DNA from 2 places in the Kitasatospora sp. NPDC085464 genome. Region 2 is predicted to be linked to the other one. Evidence: riboswitches for the same ligand, from Rfam matches in the RefSeq annotation. Region 2 holds a riboswitch; the other holds the start of a gene.
What was found. Region 2 has a riboswitch for cobalamin ahead of ACIGG8_RS08560 (prenyltransferase/squalene oxidase repeat-containing protein). Riboswitches for the same ligand answer to the same signal wherever they lie in the genome.
Positions count from the first base shown of each region.

Region 1 (3,519 bases), on a different contig from region 2:
GCCCCGTTCGGCGAGGTGCCCGGCCCGGACCTTCGCCAGGGCGCCGGCGCAGCGCTCCCGGTCCGCGTGGGTCGGGGCGCCGAGGCCGCGCCGGTGCGGCAGCCGGCCCATGGCGACCACCTCGGCCACCGTGAAGTCGAACTCGGCGGAGTGCTCCTGGGTCAGCGCGGCCACCCGCCGGGCCGTCTCCCGCGCGGAGAGCGCGTGCAGGTCGTCGCCGTCGAGCCGGACGGCCCCGCCGGTGGGCTTCAGCACCCGGTAGACGCAGCGCAGCAGGGTCGACTTGCCGCTGCCGTTCGGTCCGACCAGGCCGACCACCTGCCCGGGGGCGGCCGCCAGGCTCACCTCGTGGACGATCCGGGTGCCGGCCGACTCCACCGAGACGGTGTCGACGTCGAGGTCCTGGGCCTTCGCCCGGTCGGGCCGGGCGGTCGAGCCGGCCGGGGCGGCCGGGCCGGTCGTACGGATGGCGTCGGTCACCGTCGGCCTCCGAAGGCGTGGCCGCGCCGACGCATCATCAGCAGGAAGGCGGGCACGCCGAGCACGGCGGTGAACACCCCGACGGGCAGTTCGGCGGGTGCCAGCAGGGTGCGGGAGGCGATGTCCACCCAGACCAGCAGCAGCGCCCCGACGAGCGGGGCGACCAGCAGCACCCGGCGGTGCCCGGCGCCGACCAGCATCCGGGCCACGTGCGGCACCAGCAGCCCGACGAAGCCGATCGCGCCGCTGACCGCGACCACCGTGCCGGTGACGGCGGCGGTCACCACGAACAGTTCGCGGCGCATCCGGTCCGGGTCCACACCGAGCGAGGCGGAGGTCTCGTCGCCCATGGCGAGCGCGTCCAGCCGTCCGGCGGCGCAGCCGAGGTGGGCGAGGCCGGCCAGGACGGTGCAGGCGGCGATCGGCACCGAGCCCCAGGTGGCGCCGCCGAGGCTGCCGAGCAGCCACATCATGGCGCTCCGGGCGGCGTCGCCGCGGTCGGCGACGAAGACCATCAGGGTGGTGGCGGCGGCGAAGCCGTAGGAGAGGGCGGTGCCGGTGAGCACCAGCCGCAGCGGCGTGAGCCCGTACGCGGTGCGGGCGGCGAGGTAGACCAGCGTCATCGCGAGCAGTGCGGAGCCGAAGGCGGAGGCGGAGATCGCCCACACCCCGAGCGTGGCGAAGGCGCCGAACAGCAGGACGGCGTTGGCGCCGACGGCCGCGCCCGAGGAGATGCCGAGGACGAAGGGGTCGGCGAGGGCGTTGCGCACCAGCGCCTGGACGGCGACCCCGGTGGCGGCCAGCCCGGAGCCGACCACGGCGGCCAGGACGGTGCGCGGCAGCCGGATCTCCCAGACGATGGCGTACGCGGCCGCCTCGTCGGCCTCCAGCCGACCGCCCGTCAGTCCGGCGCCCAGCAGCCGCAGTACGTGCGGGAGCCCGATCCCGGAGGAGCCCAGCGCGACCCCGCAGACCAGCGACAGCAGCAGGGCGGCGCCGAGGCCGACGGTGAGCGGGACCACGGGTGTCCGGTGGACGGACGGGCCGCCGGCTACGCGGGTCACGGATGCGCGGGTCATGGGTGCGCGGGTCACGGATGCGCCTTGCCTCGGGCCGCGGGTGCGCCGGGGTGGGCGCCGGCCGGGGGCGTGCCCGGGCGCCGTCCCCTCGCAGTCCACGGCGAGTCGTCGGGAGTCCAACGGCCGAGGGCGATCGGGCTGGCGCGGCCGCACCGCGGGTGCGGGCCGTGCTCACCGTTGCGGGTCAGGGCCGGATTCTCACCGGACTTCCCCCTCGGACGCCCTGGCAGCATAACAGGCACTCAGGGTAGGCAACCCTTACCGGGGTCGGGCCGAGTGTGAACGCACGACCGCCCCCGTCCGGCGGTGCGGACGGGGGCGGTCGGGTGGCGACGCGTCAGGCTCAGGCCTGCTTGGTCTCCCAGAAGATCTTGTCGACCTCGGCGATCAGGTCCAGCAGGGCCTGGCCGGTGGCCGGGTCGGTGGACGCCTTGGTGGCCGAGGCGGCCTTCAGGGTGTCGTTGATCAGCTGGTGCAGCTGCGGGTACTTCTCGAAGTGCGGGGCCTTGAAGTAGTCGCTCCACAGCACCGAGATGTGGTGCTTGACGGCCTCGGCGCGCTGCTCCTTGATGATGATGGCGCGGGCACGGAAGTGCGGGTCCTCGTTGGCCTGGTACTTCTCCTGGGTGGCCTTGACCGACTCGGCCTCGATCCGGGCCTGCGCCGGGTCGTACACGCCACAGGGCAGGTCACAGTGGGCGTGAGCGGTGGCACGCGGTGCAAACAGACGAGAGAACATGGGAGTCCTTCCTTAGATCGTCTTCCCGCGCCCGAGATTACCCTTCCGCCCTCGTGGTTTCGCGATCGGGCGGTGGGCCTAGGGCAAAAGGCGGACCCGGAACCGGGGTAATCCGGACACCGAACAGGTGACGGTCCGTACGGCAGACTGGGGGCGGGCGTGCGGGAGGAGGAGTCGTGGCACGGAGCGCGGAACCGGAGGGCCGGACCGGGGGCGGCGTGTTGCCGTTCGGGGTCGTCGACGTGGCGGGTCCGTCGATGGTCCCGACCCTGCGCGAGGGCGACCGGCTGCTGGTCCGCTACGGCGCGCCGATCCGGCCGGGCGCGGTGGTGCTCTTCCGCCACCCCTTCCAGCAGGACCTGCTGGTGGTGAAGCGGGCCGCCGGGCGCCGGCCCGGCGGGTGGTGGCTGCTCTCCGACAACCGTCCGGTGGACAGCGACAGCCGCAGCTACGGCGCGGTCCCGGACGAGCTGGTGCTCGGCCGGGTGCTGCTGCGGCTGAGCCCGCGCCCGTCCTGGCTGGCGCCGGGCCGCCGGCTGGAGCGGCTGCTGCTCGCCCCGCGGCTGGCCCGGGTGCCGGGCCTGGCCCGCCGCCTCGGCGCCTGGGTGGAGGACGTCTAGCGCCTACTGCCCGCCGCCCAGCGCGGCCTCCGCCTCCTGGCGCTTGCGGGCCCGGTAGGCGGCGACGTTGGCCCGGGTCGCACAGCGGTCCGAGCAGTAGCGGCGGGAGCGGTTGGTCGAGGTGTCCAGGTAGGCGTTGCGGCAGGGCGCGGCCTGGCAGATGCCCAGCCGGTCGCCGCCCAGCTCGGTCAGGTGGACGGCCAGGCCCATGCAGGCGACCGCGCTGAAGTGCGCGGTGGCGGTCGGCGAGTTGTCGGCCAGGTGCAGGTGCCAGCGGGGCCGTCCGGCGTCGTCCAGGTAGTCGTGCCCGGAGATCAGCGGGCTGACGGGGTACTCCATCAGCAGGCTGTTCAGCAGGTCGACGCCGCGGGTCTCGTCCCCGTCGGCGGCGGCCTCGAAGACCCCGCGCAGCCGGGTCCGCACTGCCCGCAGTCGGGGCAGGTCGGACTCGTCGGCGAGCGCGGCGGCCCGGGAGGAGTCGGAGAACAAGGCGCGCACCGCGTCCACGGAGGTCAGCGTGTCGGTGCCGCGCTCCGGCTCCTCGGTGTTCACCAGCCGAACGGCGAGGTCGGCGTACGAGGCGAGCTCCACGGCGGTCCTT
Region 1 is NZ_JBITTM010000001.1:110,489-114,007, reverse strand. It holds gene ACIGG8_RS00490 (ABC transporter ATP-binding protein) at 1-378, opposite strand, end outside; gene ACIGG8_RS00485 (FecCD family ABC transporter permease) at 477-1,559, opposite strand; cobalamin riboswitch at 1,695-1,820, opposite strand; gene sodN (superoxide dismutase, Ni) at 1,903-2,298, opposite strand; gene sodX (nickel-type superoxide dismutase maturation protease) at 2,556-2,918, shown strand; gene ACIGG8_RS00470 (CGNR zinc finger domain-containing protein) at 2,922-3,509, opposite strand.
Region 1: linked by a shared signal. The riboswitch ahead of ACIGG8_RS00485 (FecCD family ABC transporter permease) and the one ahead of ACIGG8_RS08560 (prenyltransferase/squalene oxidase repeat-containing protein) in region 2 are both predicted to bind cobalamin.

Region 2 (3,519 bases):
TGGCCGCCGAAGGCGCGCGGGTCGCGGCCGACGATCTCGGCGAGCAGCGCTTCCTTGCCGACGGAGCCGCCGCCGGCGTACTCGGTGCCGATGCCCGTCCAGTCGTTGACGGTGCGGTCGCTCGCGTCCTTGCCCTGCTGGTCCAGGAAGTCGACGATCCTGCGCAGCGCGGCGTCGTCGGTGCCGGTGGCGGCGAGGGCGTAGGCGCCGTCGATGGTGAGGCCGAAGTCGGCGAAGGCCGGGAAGCCCTCGTAGTAGTGGCCGTCGATCAGCCGGGCGGGATCGGTGAGGTAGGCGCTGCCCTTGGCGGCGTCGGGCTTCCGACCGGCGGGCGGGGTCGGCGTCGTGGTGGCGCCGTTCGGGTTGTGCCGGACGCTGGTGAGGTCGGTGCCGGTCAGGGCCAGGAGGGCCTGCTCGGTGGCGGCGGCGTCGGGGTCGGTGGTGGAGGCGTCGGGTCCGAAACCGCCGTCCTTGCCCTGCCGGGCGGCGAGCCACGCCGTGGCCGCGGCCCGCCGGGCGCCCTGGCCGGTGGCCCGGAACACCTGGGCGGCGCTCGCGGTGCTGAGGGTGTCTCCGGGGGCTCCGGCGTACGGGACGAGCGATCCGTCCGGCTGCTGGCTCGCCGCGAGTTGGTCGGCCGCCTTCTTCGCCGCAGCCTCGTATCCGGGGGCCGTGCGCAGCGCGAGAGCGGCCACGGCGGTGGTGAGCGGGTCGGACTCGCAGTGGTCACCAGCGGCGATCATCGATCCGGCCATCCCGCCGTCGGCGCACTGCAGGGCGGTGAACCGGGCGAGCGCCGGGGCGGGCGGCGTGACCCCGGCCCGCTGGAGCGCGATGACGCCGAGCGACTGGACCCAGGGGGAGGCCGCGCCGAGGAAGTCCCCGGCGGCGGTGCACTTCCCGTTCTCCCCGGACGCCGTGCAGACGTGGTCGGTAAGCGCGGCGATCAGGTCGCGTCCGCCGAAGGTGCGCGGGTCGCGGCCGGTGCTCTCGGCGACGAGGGCCAGCAGCGCGGCGGCCCTGGTGTCGGGCTGGGCGGTGGGGCCGTCGGGGTACAGGAAGGCGTCGGTGTGGGCGGCGAGGAAGGCGACCACCTTGCGCAGCGCCGGGTCCTGGGTGCCCGCGGCGGCGAGGGCGACGGCGGTGAGCGCGGTGCGGGGGTAGTCCGGCCCTTCGGTGGCCCAGTTCTCCATGTGGTCGCCGCCGACGAGTTGACCGGCCAGCCAGGCGGCGGCCGCGGCCGGGTCACCGGTGGCGGAGGGCCCGGTCGGAGTGGCGGTCGGGGTCGGGGTCGCGGAGGGTGAGGGCGGCGTGGAGGGTGAGGGGCTGCCGTTCTTGGCCCGTACGGAGTCGGGGGTGAAGCTCGGTGCTCCGCTGGTGCCGCCGATGTCGGTGCCGCCGTAGACCCAGGCCTCGACCTCGCCGGGCTTGGGCTGCTGGGTGCCCGCACCGAACTGGCTGTAGGACCAGGTCTGTTGGCCGGGTGCGGCGATCCAGTACGACCAGTAGGCGGTGGCCTGCGGGGTGTTGACGCAGGGTTCCTCGGCGGGCGTCGGGTACTGGACGCCGCCGTTGAAGGTTCCGGTGCCGAGCCGGCAGATGAAGGCGGGCCCGTCGTGCTCGGTGCCGGCCGTGGTGAATCCGGCGTTGTGCAGCAGGTTCATCCCGGTCGTGGGGTGGGCGTCGCAGCCCCGGACGACTCCACCGCCCCAGTGGGTGAAGTCCACGGCGACGATCGCGCCCGTGGTCGCGGTGCACTGCTCGATCGGGTCGGCGGCGGCGATGCCGGGCCGGCAGAGCAGGACCGTGCCGCAGGCGGCGGCCGCGACGGTGCCGGCGACCAGCAGGGACGCGAGGTCCCGGTTTCTGTGACGTGTGCGACTGCTGCTGACCCTCACGACGACTCCCTGGTCGGTCGACGCAGGAGGCCACGGCGCAGCCGACGGCTGTTCCCGGAGACACGGGGCCGTCATGAGCTGCGTCGTAGTCCGCGACGACGCAAGTGCTGTGTGAACAGACCCCCGGTCCAGGCAGTCCGGCTCACCCACCGGGCGGTGGGTCTACGGTTGCGGGTCAGCGCCGGAGTTGGACCGGCTTCCCCTGAATGCCGAGGGCGAAAAACCGATTCATCAGACCACGGTGCTCGATTCGGAGTCAACAGGTCGTCAGGTAGGTCACAGCACCTCGTCAGTCGGTCCGCGCGTGCGGTAGCGTCCGCCGTGGCCGAGTGGGGGAACCCGGTGCGACTCCGGGGCTGACGCGCAGCGGTGTGGGGCGGCGGCTGCGCCGTTCCGAGCCCGAATGCCCGCCCGACCGTGCACCACGGCGAATGCCGGCCCACGCGATCCGGGCGGCGACCGTTCCGGCTGTCGCGCGCCCCCGAACGGACGCCGGGACTTCCGGGGCAGGGTCGGCGCCCGCCACCCCAAGGAGCCTGTCCCGTGCCCCTCCTCGCCCCGAAGCGCACTACCCCGAAGCCGACCGCCCCGGCCCGTGCCGCCTCCGTGGCCACCGTCGCCCTGACGGCCGGAGCCCTGCTGCTGTCCGCCGTTCCCGCCCACGCGACGGCCAGCCCCACGCAGATAGCCACCTCCAAGAGCACCGGCGTGACGTACCTGAAGTCCCTCCAGGCCGCCGACGGCAGCTACGTCACCGGCGGAGGCCTCTCCAACGAGTGGGCCTTCAGCGCGCTGGCGGCCGCCGGCACCGCCGCCGCGGACGTGACCCCCGGCGGCGACCCGAGCAAGAACGCCCGTCTCGTGTACCGGAACCAGCTCGCCGCCGCCGGCTGGCCCGGCGGCTCGCCGGTGGTCACCGACTACGAGCGCGCCATCCTCAACTCCTACGCCGCCGGGATCGACCCCGCCCGCGTCGGCCCCGGCCGCAACCTGATCGCCGACGCGGTCGCCTACTGGCAGACCGCCGAGCCCGGCTACTACGGTCCGTCCGCCAACTTCAACGGCACCGTCTTCGGCCTGCTCGCCCTCGCGGGCGCGAAGACCCAGACGGGCACCCAGCGCGCCCCGCAGGCCCTGCTGAACGCCTCCGTCACCGCGGTGCGCGCCAACCAGCACAACGACGGCGGCTGGAACTACAGCAAAGCGGCTGGCGACCCGACCGCGCTCACCCAGGGCAGCGACATCGACATGACCGGCGCCGCCATGGCCTCGCTGTGCGCGGCGGGCGTCCCCAACACCGACCCGGCGATCGTGGTGGCCAAGAACTTCCTCAAGGGCAAGCTGGCCTCCTCCGGGGCCTTCAGCGCCATGTTCGGAGTGAACACCGACTCCAACGGCTGGGCCGTGTCCGGCCTCAACGCCTGCGGCATCAACCCCCAGGGCACCGACTTCACCAGCGGCACCGGCAAGACCCCGCTCGACTTCCTCATCGCCCAGCAGTTCAAGCCCGGCGGCGGCTTCAAGTACCTGCCCACCGACACCTCCCCGTCCCCCTACGCCTCCGTCGACGGCCTGCGCGCCGTGGCCGGGGCCGGGTTCACCGCCACCCCGCCCGCCCCGG
Region 2 is NZ_JBITTM010000007.1:213,999-217,517, reverse strand. It holds gene ACIGG8_RS08560 (prenyltransferase/squalene oxidase repeat-containing protein) at 1-1,898, opposite strand, end outside; cobalamin riboswitch at 2,008-2,139, opposite strand; cobalamin riboswitch at 2,231-2,307, shown strand; gene ACIGG8_RS08555 (hypothetical protein) at 2,505-3,519, shown strand, end outside.